2 regions of the Nonomuraea sp. NPDC003560 genome follow, and region 1 is predicted to be linked to the other one. Evidence: riboswitches for the same ligand, from Rfam matches in the RefSeq annotation. Region 1 holds a riboswitch; the other holds the start of a gene.
The links. A riboswitch is a leader RNA that binds a small molecule or an ion and turns the genes downstream of it on or off. The one in region 1 is predicted to bind cyclic di-AMP.
Positions count from the first base shown of each region.

Region 2: linked by a shared signal. The riboswitch ahead of ACFYUV_RS41225 (hypothetical protein) and the one ahead of ACFYUV_RS28020 (CHAP domain-containing protein) in region 1 are both predicted to bind cyclic di-AMP.

Region 1 is NZ_JBIAOF010000007.1:313,527-318,641, forward strand. It holds gene ACFYUV_RS28010 (glycosyl hydrolase family 18 protein) at 1-643, opposite strand, end outside; gene ACFYUV_RS28015 (luciferase family protein) at 886-1,233, shown strand; cyclic di-AMP (ydaO/yuaA leader) riboswitch at 1,494-1,631, shown strand; gene ACFYUV_RS28020 (CHAP domain-containing protein) at 1,646-2,365, shown strand; gene ACFYUV_RS28025 (TetR/AcrR family transcriptional regulator) at 2,444-2,992, opposite strand; gene ACFYUV_RS28030 (nuclear transport factor 2 family protein) at 3,090-3,566, shown strand; gene ACFYUV_RS28035 (Tm-1-like ATP-binding domain-containing protein) at 3,597-4,820, shown strand; gene ACFYUV_RS28040 (phosphoenolpyruvate hydrolase family protein) at 4,820-5,115, shown strand, end outside.
Region 2 is NZ_JBIAOF010000013.1:357,787-362,901, forward strand. It holds gene ACFYUV_RS41215 (amidohydrolase family protein) at 1-1,036, opposite strand, end outside; gene sigJ (RNA polymerase sigma factor SigJ) at 1,188-2,096, shown strand; gene ACFYUV_RS41225 (hypothetical protein) at 2,112-3,089, opposite strand; cyclic di-AMP (ydaO/yuaA leader) riboswitch at 3,095-3,233, opposite strand; gene galT (galactose-1-phosphate uridylyltransferase) at 3,302-4,372, opposite strand; gene ACFYUV_RS41235 (DeoR/GlpR family DNA-binding transcription regulator) at 4,369-5,115, opposite strand, start outside.

The DNA.
Region 1 (5,115 bases):
CGGTGGAGGCGTTCCAGGCCAGCGAGACGCTGTTGTTGCTGACGCCGGTCGAGCGCAGGTTGCCGGGGACCGACGGCGGGGTCTTGTCGTCGCCGCCACCGCCGCCGGTGGTCGTCGCGGAGATCTGGTTGCTGTTGGCCGAGCGGTTGCCGGCCGCGTCACGCGCGCGCACGGTGTAGCTGTAGGCCGTGTTCGCGGTGAGGCCGGTGTCGTTGTACGTGGTGCCCGTGACGGTGGTGACCAGGGTGCCGCCGCGGTAGACCTCGTAGCCGGTCACGGCCACGTTGTCGGTGGAGGCGTTCCAGGCCAGGGCCACGCTCGTGTCCGTGACGCCGGTCGAGCGCAGGTTGCCCGGCACGGACGGCGCGGTCGTGTCGCTGCCGCCGCCGCCGGAGACCTTCCACAGCGCCGCCACGTTCGGCGGCTCCCAGCCGGGCTGGGAGGTGTGCGCCTGGAGACAGACGTAGTCGACGCCGTTGTAGGTGACGACCGTGCCCGCCGTGTAGGCGGTCCACGGGGCCCAGGCCGCCGCGTACGCCACCGTGCTGGCGGAGGCGAGCGCCGGGGCGGCCACGGCCGCGGTGAGGGGCAGGGCCAACGCCGCCATTCCCGCCAGGACCTTGCTCAGAATGGTGTGTTTCATGTCGCTCCGACATCCGTTGGGGGGTGTGTGGGGAGTGGGATGGGAGACTTCTGGGGAAACTATTAGGAAAGTTTCCTTTAAGTTGTGAATCGACGGTAGCTTCTGCCTGGGGGAGCGTCAATACGTATCGGTCAGGTGTCCGTAATCGTGCCGGTCAGACCCCGGGCGCGCCCGTTCACGAGGGGATAACGGTTCAGGAACGGGGGCTGACGGCGGGGTGAGCCGTGGCTCAGCATTGGAGCGTGGCAGGAATCTCCGCCTGGCGGCGGACGCCCACGCGACGCGGGCCCTACGTGGTCCGCGCGGTCGCGGAGTTACGGTCCTGGCCGTCGCTGAACGTCAGCGGCACCGGTCAGCAGGTCACCTTCGCCGTACACGGAACCGAGATCCTGCGCCTGGCCGGCCGGGACGAGATCCACGTACGGCTCACCGCCCCCGCCATCGGCCGCCTGGAACCGTACCTGCGGGCGTGCGACCAGGTCCATGCCTGCCGCGACCGCGCCTGGGTCGCCGTACAGGTCGACGCCGAGCCCGATCTGGAATTGTTGCTGGCGCTCACGAGCGTGGCGATAAAGGCGCACGTGGCGTGAACCGATTCGGTGCGTAGCGTTTCTCCCACGCAGCGTCGAATTCATTGCCTCCATTTGCCTGGGAATTACTCGCCGGGTAGCTTGGTTGTACACAGCCGAACGGGGAGTCGTCCCAGGTAGGGATGGCATTGCCTGGGAATTACCCAAGCGGGACCCGTGTTGTACAGAGTCGATGCGGACATCCCCGCATCCGGGCGTCGCACATATATCTTCAGGCCCTTTCCCGGGCCCGGGAAGACGATGCGTCAGCCCTTTGCCTGACCAAGAGACCGCTGAATCCGCCTGTGCGCGGAACCGGGGACCCATGTGTCCAATGGGGTGAATCGGCACCGTGGTGCCGTAGGGCAGCTTCCCGCCCGAACCCGTCAGCTAACCCGGCAAGCGGCACGGAAGCTCAAGGAGTAACACCCTCATGGCCAAGCACCGTCTTCACCGTGCCTTCAAGCTCGACCTCGCCAAGATCGCTCTCGGCGCGACCGCCGTCGCCGGCGTGCTCGGCACGCACGCGGCAGTGAACGCCGACACCACCCACGCCACCGCCCACACCGCCACCCAGACCGCCAAGGTCGCCGGCGTGGCCGCCCAGCCGCTCGTCGCGCAGCACCGCGCCGCCGACGAGAGCGCCAAGGGCAAGGTCAACGTCACCGCCGCCCAGGTGCTGGCCACCGCCCGCGCCCAGGTCGGCACCTCCGAGGACGCCAACGGCGGCGGCACCAAGTTCCAGAAGTGGTACGCCGACTCGCAGCGCGCCGCCGAGACCGCCGCGCGTGACGGCGGCAACCGCGCCATGTACCTGAACGCCCCCTGGTGCTCGATGTTCGTCTCCTGGGTCGGCGAGCAGACCGGCGCCCGCCCGCAGGTCGGCTGGGACGCCTACACCGTGACCCACGCCAAGTGGTTCGCCGCCAACGACCGCTGGGGCACCGAGGCCAAGCCGGGCGCCGTCGTCTTCTTCTCCTGGAGCGGCAGCAAGAGCCTGAGCGACATCCAGCACGTCGGCTTCGTCGTCAAGGACAACGGCGACGGCACGATCTCCACGATCGAGGGCAACACCGGCAACGGCAAGGTCGAGCAGCGCGTCCGCCCGACCTCCCAGGTCGTCGGCTACGGCTACCCGTCGTACGCCGCCTGATCCTGCCAAGCGAAGAGCGCACTCCCCGCGGGGAGTGCGCTCTTTCGCGTTTCAGGACGGGAGTGCGCTTTTCGCGTTTCAGGGCCGCCGGTGCCGGTGGACCAGGACCGCCGCGGCCTGCCCGGCCGAGCGGGCCGCGCCCGGCTCCTCCGAGATCATCGCGGTGACCGTGGCGCCGTCGATCAGGGTGAGCAACTGCTCGGCGAGCAGGCCGGGGTCCCCGGCTCCCGCCTCCTCGGCGAGCGAGCGCAGGTAGGCGCGCAGGCGCCCCTTGTGCTCGCGCACCGCCGCGCGGACGGCGGCCGAACCGGCGCCCAGCTCGGCGAAGGCGTTGGCGAACCCGCAGCCGCGGAAGTCGTCCTCGGTGAACCAGCGTTCCAGCCACGCGAAGACCGCCGGGATGCGGTCGCCGGCGTCGGCCACGTACGCGGTGAGCGAGGCCATCCAGCGTTCGTCGCGCCGCCGCAGATAGGCCACGACCAGCGCCTCCTTCGACGGGAAACACTGGTAGAGGCGTTTCAGCGAGACGCCGGAGGCGGCCCGGATCTCGTCCATGCCGACCGCCTGCACGCCGCGGCGGTAGAACAGGTCGCCCGCGGCGTCCAGCAGCCGCTGCTCGTGATCCATGACACCCCTCCAGGTGCTTGCCGCGGAGAACGGTCGTTCTCTACGCTAGCGCACACCCCGGGAGAACGCCCGTTCTCTCGATCGGAGAGGACAGCCCATGACCCGCCCGCCCGTCCCGCCGTTCACCGAGGAGACCGCCCGGATCAAGGTCCAGGCCGCCGAGGACGCCTGGAACACCCGCGACCCCGACCGCGTCGCGCTCGCCTACACCGAGGACTCCGTGTGGCGCAACCGCGGCGAGTTCGTCACCGGCCGCGCCGAGATCGCGGAGTTCCTGCGCCGCAAGTGGGCCCGCGAACTGGACTACGCCCTGCGCAAAGAGCTGTGGGCGGTCACCGGCGACCGCATCGCCGTGCGCTTCCAGTACGAGTCCCGCGACGCCGCCGGCCAGTGGTGGCGCAGCTACGGCAACGAGCAGTGGGAGTTCGACGCCTCGGGGCTGATGCGCCGCCGCGAGGCCAGCATCAACGACGTCGCCATCACCGAGGAGGAACGCCGCATCTTCGGCTCCCGCCCGCTGTCCGAGCACGGCGTGGACGTGCTGGGCATCCGCCACGCGGAGATCGCCGGGTAAGGTCGGAAGGCCGATCGTAGGAGGTCTGACATGGCGGTCTTGCTGCTGGGCACCCTCGACACCAAGGGGGAGGAGTACGCCCTCGTCCGCGACCTGATCATCCGGGCCGGCCAGGGCGTCGTCCTCATGGACACCGGCGTCATGGGCGCCCCGGCGCTGGCCGCCGACGTCCCCGCCGAGGCCGTCGCGCGGGCCGCGGGCACCGGCCTCGACCGGCTCAGGAGCGCCGGCGACCGCGGCGCCGCGCTCGCGGCCATGGCGGCCGGGGCCACCGCCCTGGCCAAGGACCTGCACGCCCGCGGCGAGCTGAGCGGCGTGCTCGCGCTCGGCGGCAGCGGCGGCTCCTCCATCGCCGCCGCCGTCATGCGGGCGCTGCCCGTCGGCCTGCCCAAGCTGCTCGTCTCGACCATGGTCAGCGGCGACGTCTCGGCCTACGTCGGGGAGACCGACGTGACGCTCATGTACAGCGTCGTCGACGTCGCGGGCGTCAACTCCGTCTCCCGCCGCATCCTGACCAACGCCGCCGCCGCGATCAGCGCGATGGCCGCCTCCTACGACGCCGGCGCCGAGCCGTCCGGGGAGGACAAACCGCTGGTCGCGGCCACGATGTTCGGCGTCACCACGCCCGCCGTCGACGCCGCGCGGGCCCGGCTGGAGTCCCTGGGCTACGAGGTGCTGGTCTTCCACGCCACCGGCTCGGGCGGCAGGGCCATGGAGGCGCTGGCGGCCGGCGGCCACTTCGCCGGGGTGCTCGACCTGACCACCACCGAGCTGGCCGACGAGCTCGTCGGCGGCGTGTTGTCGGCCGGCCCCGACCGCCTGACCGCCGCCGGGCGGGCCGGCATCCCGCAGGTCGTCAGCCTGGGCGCCGTCGACATGGTCAACTTCGGCCCGATGGAGACCGTGCCGGAACGGTTCAGGTCACGGCAGCTCCTGGTGCACAACCCGACGGTGACGCTCATGCGCACCACTCCGGCCGAGAACGCCGAGATCGGGCGGGCGATCGGCGAGCGGCTGGCCCGCGCGTCGGGGCCGGTCACGCTGTTCGTGCCGCGCGGCGGCGTCTCGGCCGTCGACGTCGAGGGCGGCCCGTTCCACGACCCGGCGGCCGACGCGGCCTGCTTCGACGCCGTGCTCGCGGCCGTCGCGGGCACCGCCGTCGAGGTCGTGCAGAGCGACCAGGACATCAACGACGCGCAGTTCGCCGTGGCGGCCGCCGACCGGCTGCACCGGCTGATCGAGAAGGGGGCTTGATGCGACGCGACGAGGCACTACGGAGGTTGCGCGCCGAGCGGGAGGCGGGCCGGCTGATCATCGGCGGCGGCGCGGGCACCGGGCTGTCGGCCAAGTCCGCCGAGGCGGGCGGGGTCGATCTGCTCATCATCTACAACTCCGGGCGGTTCCGGATGGCCGGCCGCGGCTCGCTCGCCGGCCTGATGCCGTACGGCGACGCCAACGCGATCGTCGTGGAGATGGCGGGGGAGGTCCTGCCGGTCGTCAAGGACACGCCGGTGCTGGCCGGGGTGTGCGGGACCGACCCGTTCCGGCT
Region 2 (5,115 bases), on a different contig from region 1:
GGGCGATCCGGCCGCGGTCGGCCAGCCCGAAGTGCCGGGCGGGCACGCTGGTCGCGGCGGCCAGCGCCTCCTCGGCGCCGAGCCCGGCCTCGGTGAGCAACCGCAGCTCGCGGTGCAGTCCGGCGCCGTGGGCGGGCACGAACGGCGTGGCGTCCGTCCCGGCGAGCAGCGGCACGCCCGCGCGGCGCAGGGCCCGCAGCGCGCCGACGGCGTTGGCGGAGCTGCCCGGACGGGCGCAGTCGGCGGTCTCGACGTGCTGGGCCGTGATCGCCTCGAAGTAGGCCAGCGTGGTCACCACGAAGACCCCCTGGTCGCGCACCCGCCCGGCCAGGCGCGGCGAGGCCGGGTCGTCCGGCGTCAGGTCGGTCCACACGTGAGCCAGGCCGTCGACGCCGGCGTCGAGCGCGATCCCCACCTCGGCGGCGGTGATCGCGTGCGCGATGACCAGCAGGCCCGCCTCGTGCGCCGCCGCGGCCAGGGCGGCGGCGACCTCCGCCGTCATGACGGGGAGGTCGGCCCCGTGCACGGCGCCGTCGTCAATGACGATCTTGAGGTAGTCGGCCCCCTCGGCCAGCCTGGCCTGGACGAACGCCGGCGCCTGCGCCGGGTCGGAGACGAAGTCGATCGCCGTGACGTCGAGCCCGTCCAGGACGGTGCCCGCCAGGGCCCCCAGCAGCTGGGTCGGGTGCCCGCCAGGAGCGGTGGCCAGCGTGCCGGCGCTGCGCAGGTCGGCCACGTCGTCGTTCTCGGCGGCCAGCCGCCGCTGCCCGGCCAGGATCTGCGGCAGGCAGAACATGTCGAGCTCGGTGGTGACCCCGTACCGCAGGGCCTGGGCCAGGCTGCCGTCGAACACGTGGGTGTGCGCGTCGATCAGGCCGGGCAGCAGCGTCCTGCCCGTGCCGTCCACCTCGGCGTCGGCCGGGCGGCCGGCCCCGCTGCCGACCGCGGCGATCAGGCCGTCCTCGATCACCACGTCGGCCGTCGCGATGGTGTGCTCGCCGTCGAACACCCTGACATTGCGGATCACTGTACGCATTCCAAGCTCTCCCTTGTGAGTCGTGACGCCACCACAGAGGGGCAACCGGCCGGGAACTGTGACATGAGTGGCATAGATCACGCTTGATGCCTTCATGTCACAATCGCCACGCGTCTGGACTCTTCGGTTGCGACAGACGAGGAGGCACGCCATGACACCGACCCCGCGGCACCCCGCCGACGCCGCCACCGAGCAGTTCCTCGGCTACCGGGAACTGCTGTTCTCGGTGGTCTACAACATGCTCGGCAGCGTCGCCGACACCGAGGACGTGCTGCAGGAGGTGTGGCTGGCCTGGTCCGCCCGGCACCGCAGGCCGGACGCCGGACCGGTGGAGAACGTCCGGGCCTACCTGGTGCGGATCGCGGTGAACCAGGCGCTCGCCCGGCGGGCGGACCTGAGCCGCCGGCAGGAGACCTACGTCGGCCCCTGGCTGCCGGAACCGCTGGTCACGGCCCCCGACAACGCCGGAGGCGCCGCCGAGGGCGGGGAGTCGTTGTCGATGGCGGTGCTGGTCGTGCTGGAGACCCTGTCACCGCTGGAACGAGCGGTCTTCGTGCTGCACGAGGTGTTCGGTTTCAGCCACCCGGAGACGGCCGGCATCCTCGGGCGCACGCCGGCGGCGGTCCGGCAGCTCGCGGCCCGCGCGCGCCGCCACGTCCACGCGCGCCGTCCTCGTCACCGGCCCCAGCCCGACGTCCACGCCGAGGTGACCGAGCGGTTCGCCGCGGCCGCCCTCGGCGGTGACCTGCGGGCCCTGCTGGAGGTGCTGGCGCCGGAGGTGACCCTGTGGACCGACGGCGGCGGCAAGGGACCGGCCACCAGCCTGCACCCGGTCCACGGCCGGGACCAGGTCGCGGCGGTGTTCATGTCCGTCGCCGCGACGCTGACCCCGGGCGCGGTGGACCTGCGCTACCGGCGGGTGGCCGGCGACCCGTGCGCGCTCGTCTTCTCCGGTGACGGCCCGCTGGCCGTGGTCGTCGTCGATCTCACGCCCGAGGGCGACCGGATCGCCGCCGTCTACTCCGTCACCAACCCCGACAAGCTCACCGGCATCCGCTGAGCCGCCGGTCCGCGGCTAGTTCATCGAGATGTGCACGTGGTCGTAGTGGTTCTCGGTGATGCTGCCGCGGTCGGACATCGCGCGCCAGCCCGAGCCCTGGTTGATGCGCTGCTTCCAGATCACGTACTTGACGCCCAGCTTGGCCTTGTTCTTCAGCGCCCAGTCGGCCAGCCGGTCGCCGAGGGCGTTGTTGACGGCGCTCGGCATGGTGCCGCCTGTGCTCATCATGAAGTCGCAGGCCCGGCCGAGCGGGTGCTCGCCGCTGGAGCCGGACCGGAAGCAGCCCACCTCGTACGGCAGCGAGAAGTTCTTCTGCACCTGCGCGCGCATCAGCCGGGTGCGCGGCGTGATGTTGTCCGAGCCGGCCGGCAGCTCGGGCGCCCAGCTCCCGTCGGACTTCTTGCCCGGCCCGAACGGCACCAGGTCCTGGAGCTTCTTCTTGATGTCGTCGATGACGTCCTGGGCGTCGTCGCGCTGCTCGGCCACCTCCGCCGTGCCCGCCTTCAGCTCCGTCGCGAGCGCGGCGGCGGCCGTGGCGGCCTTCTTCTGGTCGTCGCGGGCCTTGGCCACGCTGTCCACGACCGCCTGCTGCTCGGCGGTGAGCTGTTCGAGCACGGCCGCGCCGCCGCCGTCCGGGGTCATCATGAACGCCGGCAGGGAGGTGTCGCCGTTCTGGTAGCGCAGCCGGGCGATCTCGGCGACCCGCTGCTCGGCCGTGGCCAGCGCCTGCTCGGCGGCGGCGAGCCGCTGCTGGGCCGCGGTGGCGGCCTGCTGGGCCTTGGCCAGCTCGACCCGCTTGAGGTTGTACGTCTCGATGAGCTTGTCGACCTTGCGGTTGAGCTCCTTGAGCTGGGCCCGCAGCTGCGCCTCGGACGGCTTGGGCGCGGCCGCCACGGCGGCTGCCCCGGAGACCGAGGCCGCGGCCGGATGGACGAGCAGGGCGGTGGCGGTGATGAGACCGACGGCAAGACTCGCGGGGGACGAAGCCGCCACGTGGTTGTTCCTCTCCCTCTGCCGGCCGGGTTAGCTGACGGGTTCGGGCACGGGAGCAGTCCCTACCACTTGCGCGGATTCACCCCGGATGCGATGGGTCCCCGGCTCCCGGGCAACACGCCCGGGATTAGGCGTACAACGACCGTTATGGCCGATGTCTAACGGGATATTAGTGGTAGATCACGAGTCATGCGACTTTAATGAGAAACCAATTAGTGATCAATTCGTGATCGCAACATGCGTGCCGCCTCCTCCGGCAGCACGTCGTTGACGAAGGCCCCCATGGCCGACTCCGAGCCCGCCAGGTACTTCAGCTTCCCGGGCGCCCGCCTGATGCTGAACAGCTCCAGGTGCAGGTAGGCCAGCTCACGGCCGTACCGCACCGGCGCCTGGTGCCAGGCCGAGATGTACGGCATCGCCACCCCGAACAGCGCGTCGAGCGCCCGCAGCACCGAGGTGTACAGCGGCGCGAACGCGGCCCGCTCCTCCTCCGACAGCGCCGCCAGGTCGGGCACCTGCCGGTGCGGATACACGTGCACCTCGAACGGCCAGCGCGCGGCGGCCGGCACGAACGCCGTCCAGAGCTCGTTGGCGGCCACCACCCGCGTGCCGGCGGCCTGCTCGGCGGCCAGCACGTCGGCGAACAGGTTCCCGCCCGTGTGCCGCGCGGCGGCCCCCAGCTGGAGCTTGGTGCGCGGGGTCACGTAGGGATAGGCGTAGATCTGCCCGTGCGGGTGGGGGAGCGTGATGCCGATCTCCTCGCCCCGGTTCTCGAAGCAGAACACCTGCTCGACGCCCTCGATGCCGGACAACTCGGCCGTGCGGTCGGCCCACGCCTCCATGACCAGCCTGACCTGGGCGTTGGAGAGCCTGGAGAAGGAGGAGGAGTGGTCGGAGGTGAAGCACACCACCTCACACCGCCCGACACCCGGCCGCACCTCACTCAGGCCGCCGACATCCCCGTAAGTCCCAAAATTTCCGGAGAAAGAGGGGAAGCGGTTCTCGAACACCACCACGTCATAGTCATGGGCCGGGATCTCCGACGCCCGCGTGGCGGACGACGGGCACAACGGGCACTCGTCGGCCGGCGGCAGGAACGTTCGCGTCTGCCGGTGGCCGGCGATCGCGATCCACTCCTCGGTCAGCGGGTCGTAGCGCAGCTCGGAGGCCACCGGCCGCGGATCGAGCGGCCGCCGGTCGATCGCGCTCCGGTCGGCGTCGTCGCGCCGGTCGAAGTAGATCAGCTCTCGGCCGTCTGCCAGGTGGGTGATGGTGCGCTTCAAGGCGTGCCCTCCGCGATGATCAGTTCTCCGGCCCGTTCGGCCAGCTCGGTGCGTGCTTCCTCGGGCAGCCCCGCGTCGCTGATGACCACGTCGGCCTCGGTCAGCTCGGCGATCGTGCTGATGCCGACCGTGTTCCATTTGGTGTGGTCGGCGGGGACCACCAGGCGGTGCGCCGCGGCCACCAGCTCCCTGTCGGTCTCGGACTCCAGCAGGTTGGGCGTGGTGAAACCGGCGCGCAGGCTCATGCCGTGCACCCCGAGGAAGAGCGTGTCCACGTGCAGGCGGCGGATGGCCGCCACCGCCACGGGGCCGACGAGCGCGTCGGAGGGCGTGCGCACGCCGCCGGTCAGCACGACCGTGCGGTCGGCGCGCGGGTTGCGGTGGAAGACGTCGGCGACGGGGATCGAGTTGGTGATCACGGTCAGCTCGGGCACCGCGACGAGGTGGTGGGCCAGCGCCCACGTGGTGGTGCCGGCGGAGAGGGCCACGGCGGTTCCCGGCCGGACGAGGGTGGCCGCGTGCCGCGCGATGGCCTCCTTCTCCTGCTGCTGGCGGGCGGACTTGGCGGTGAAGCCGGGCTCCTCGGTCGAGCCGGGGCCGAGGGCCGTCGCGCCGCCGTGGACCTTCTCCAGCAGCCCGCGCTCGGCCAGCACCTCAAGGTCGCGGCGTATCGTCATGTCGGAGACGCCGAGCTCGCGCACGAGGTCGGCCACCCGGACGCCGCCGCTGCTGCGTACGCGTTC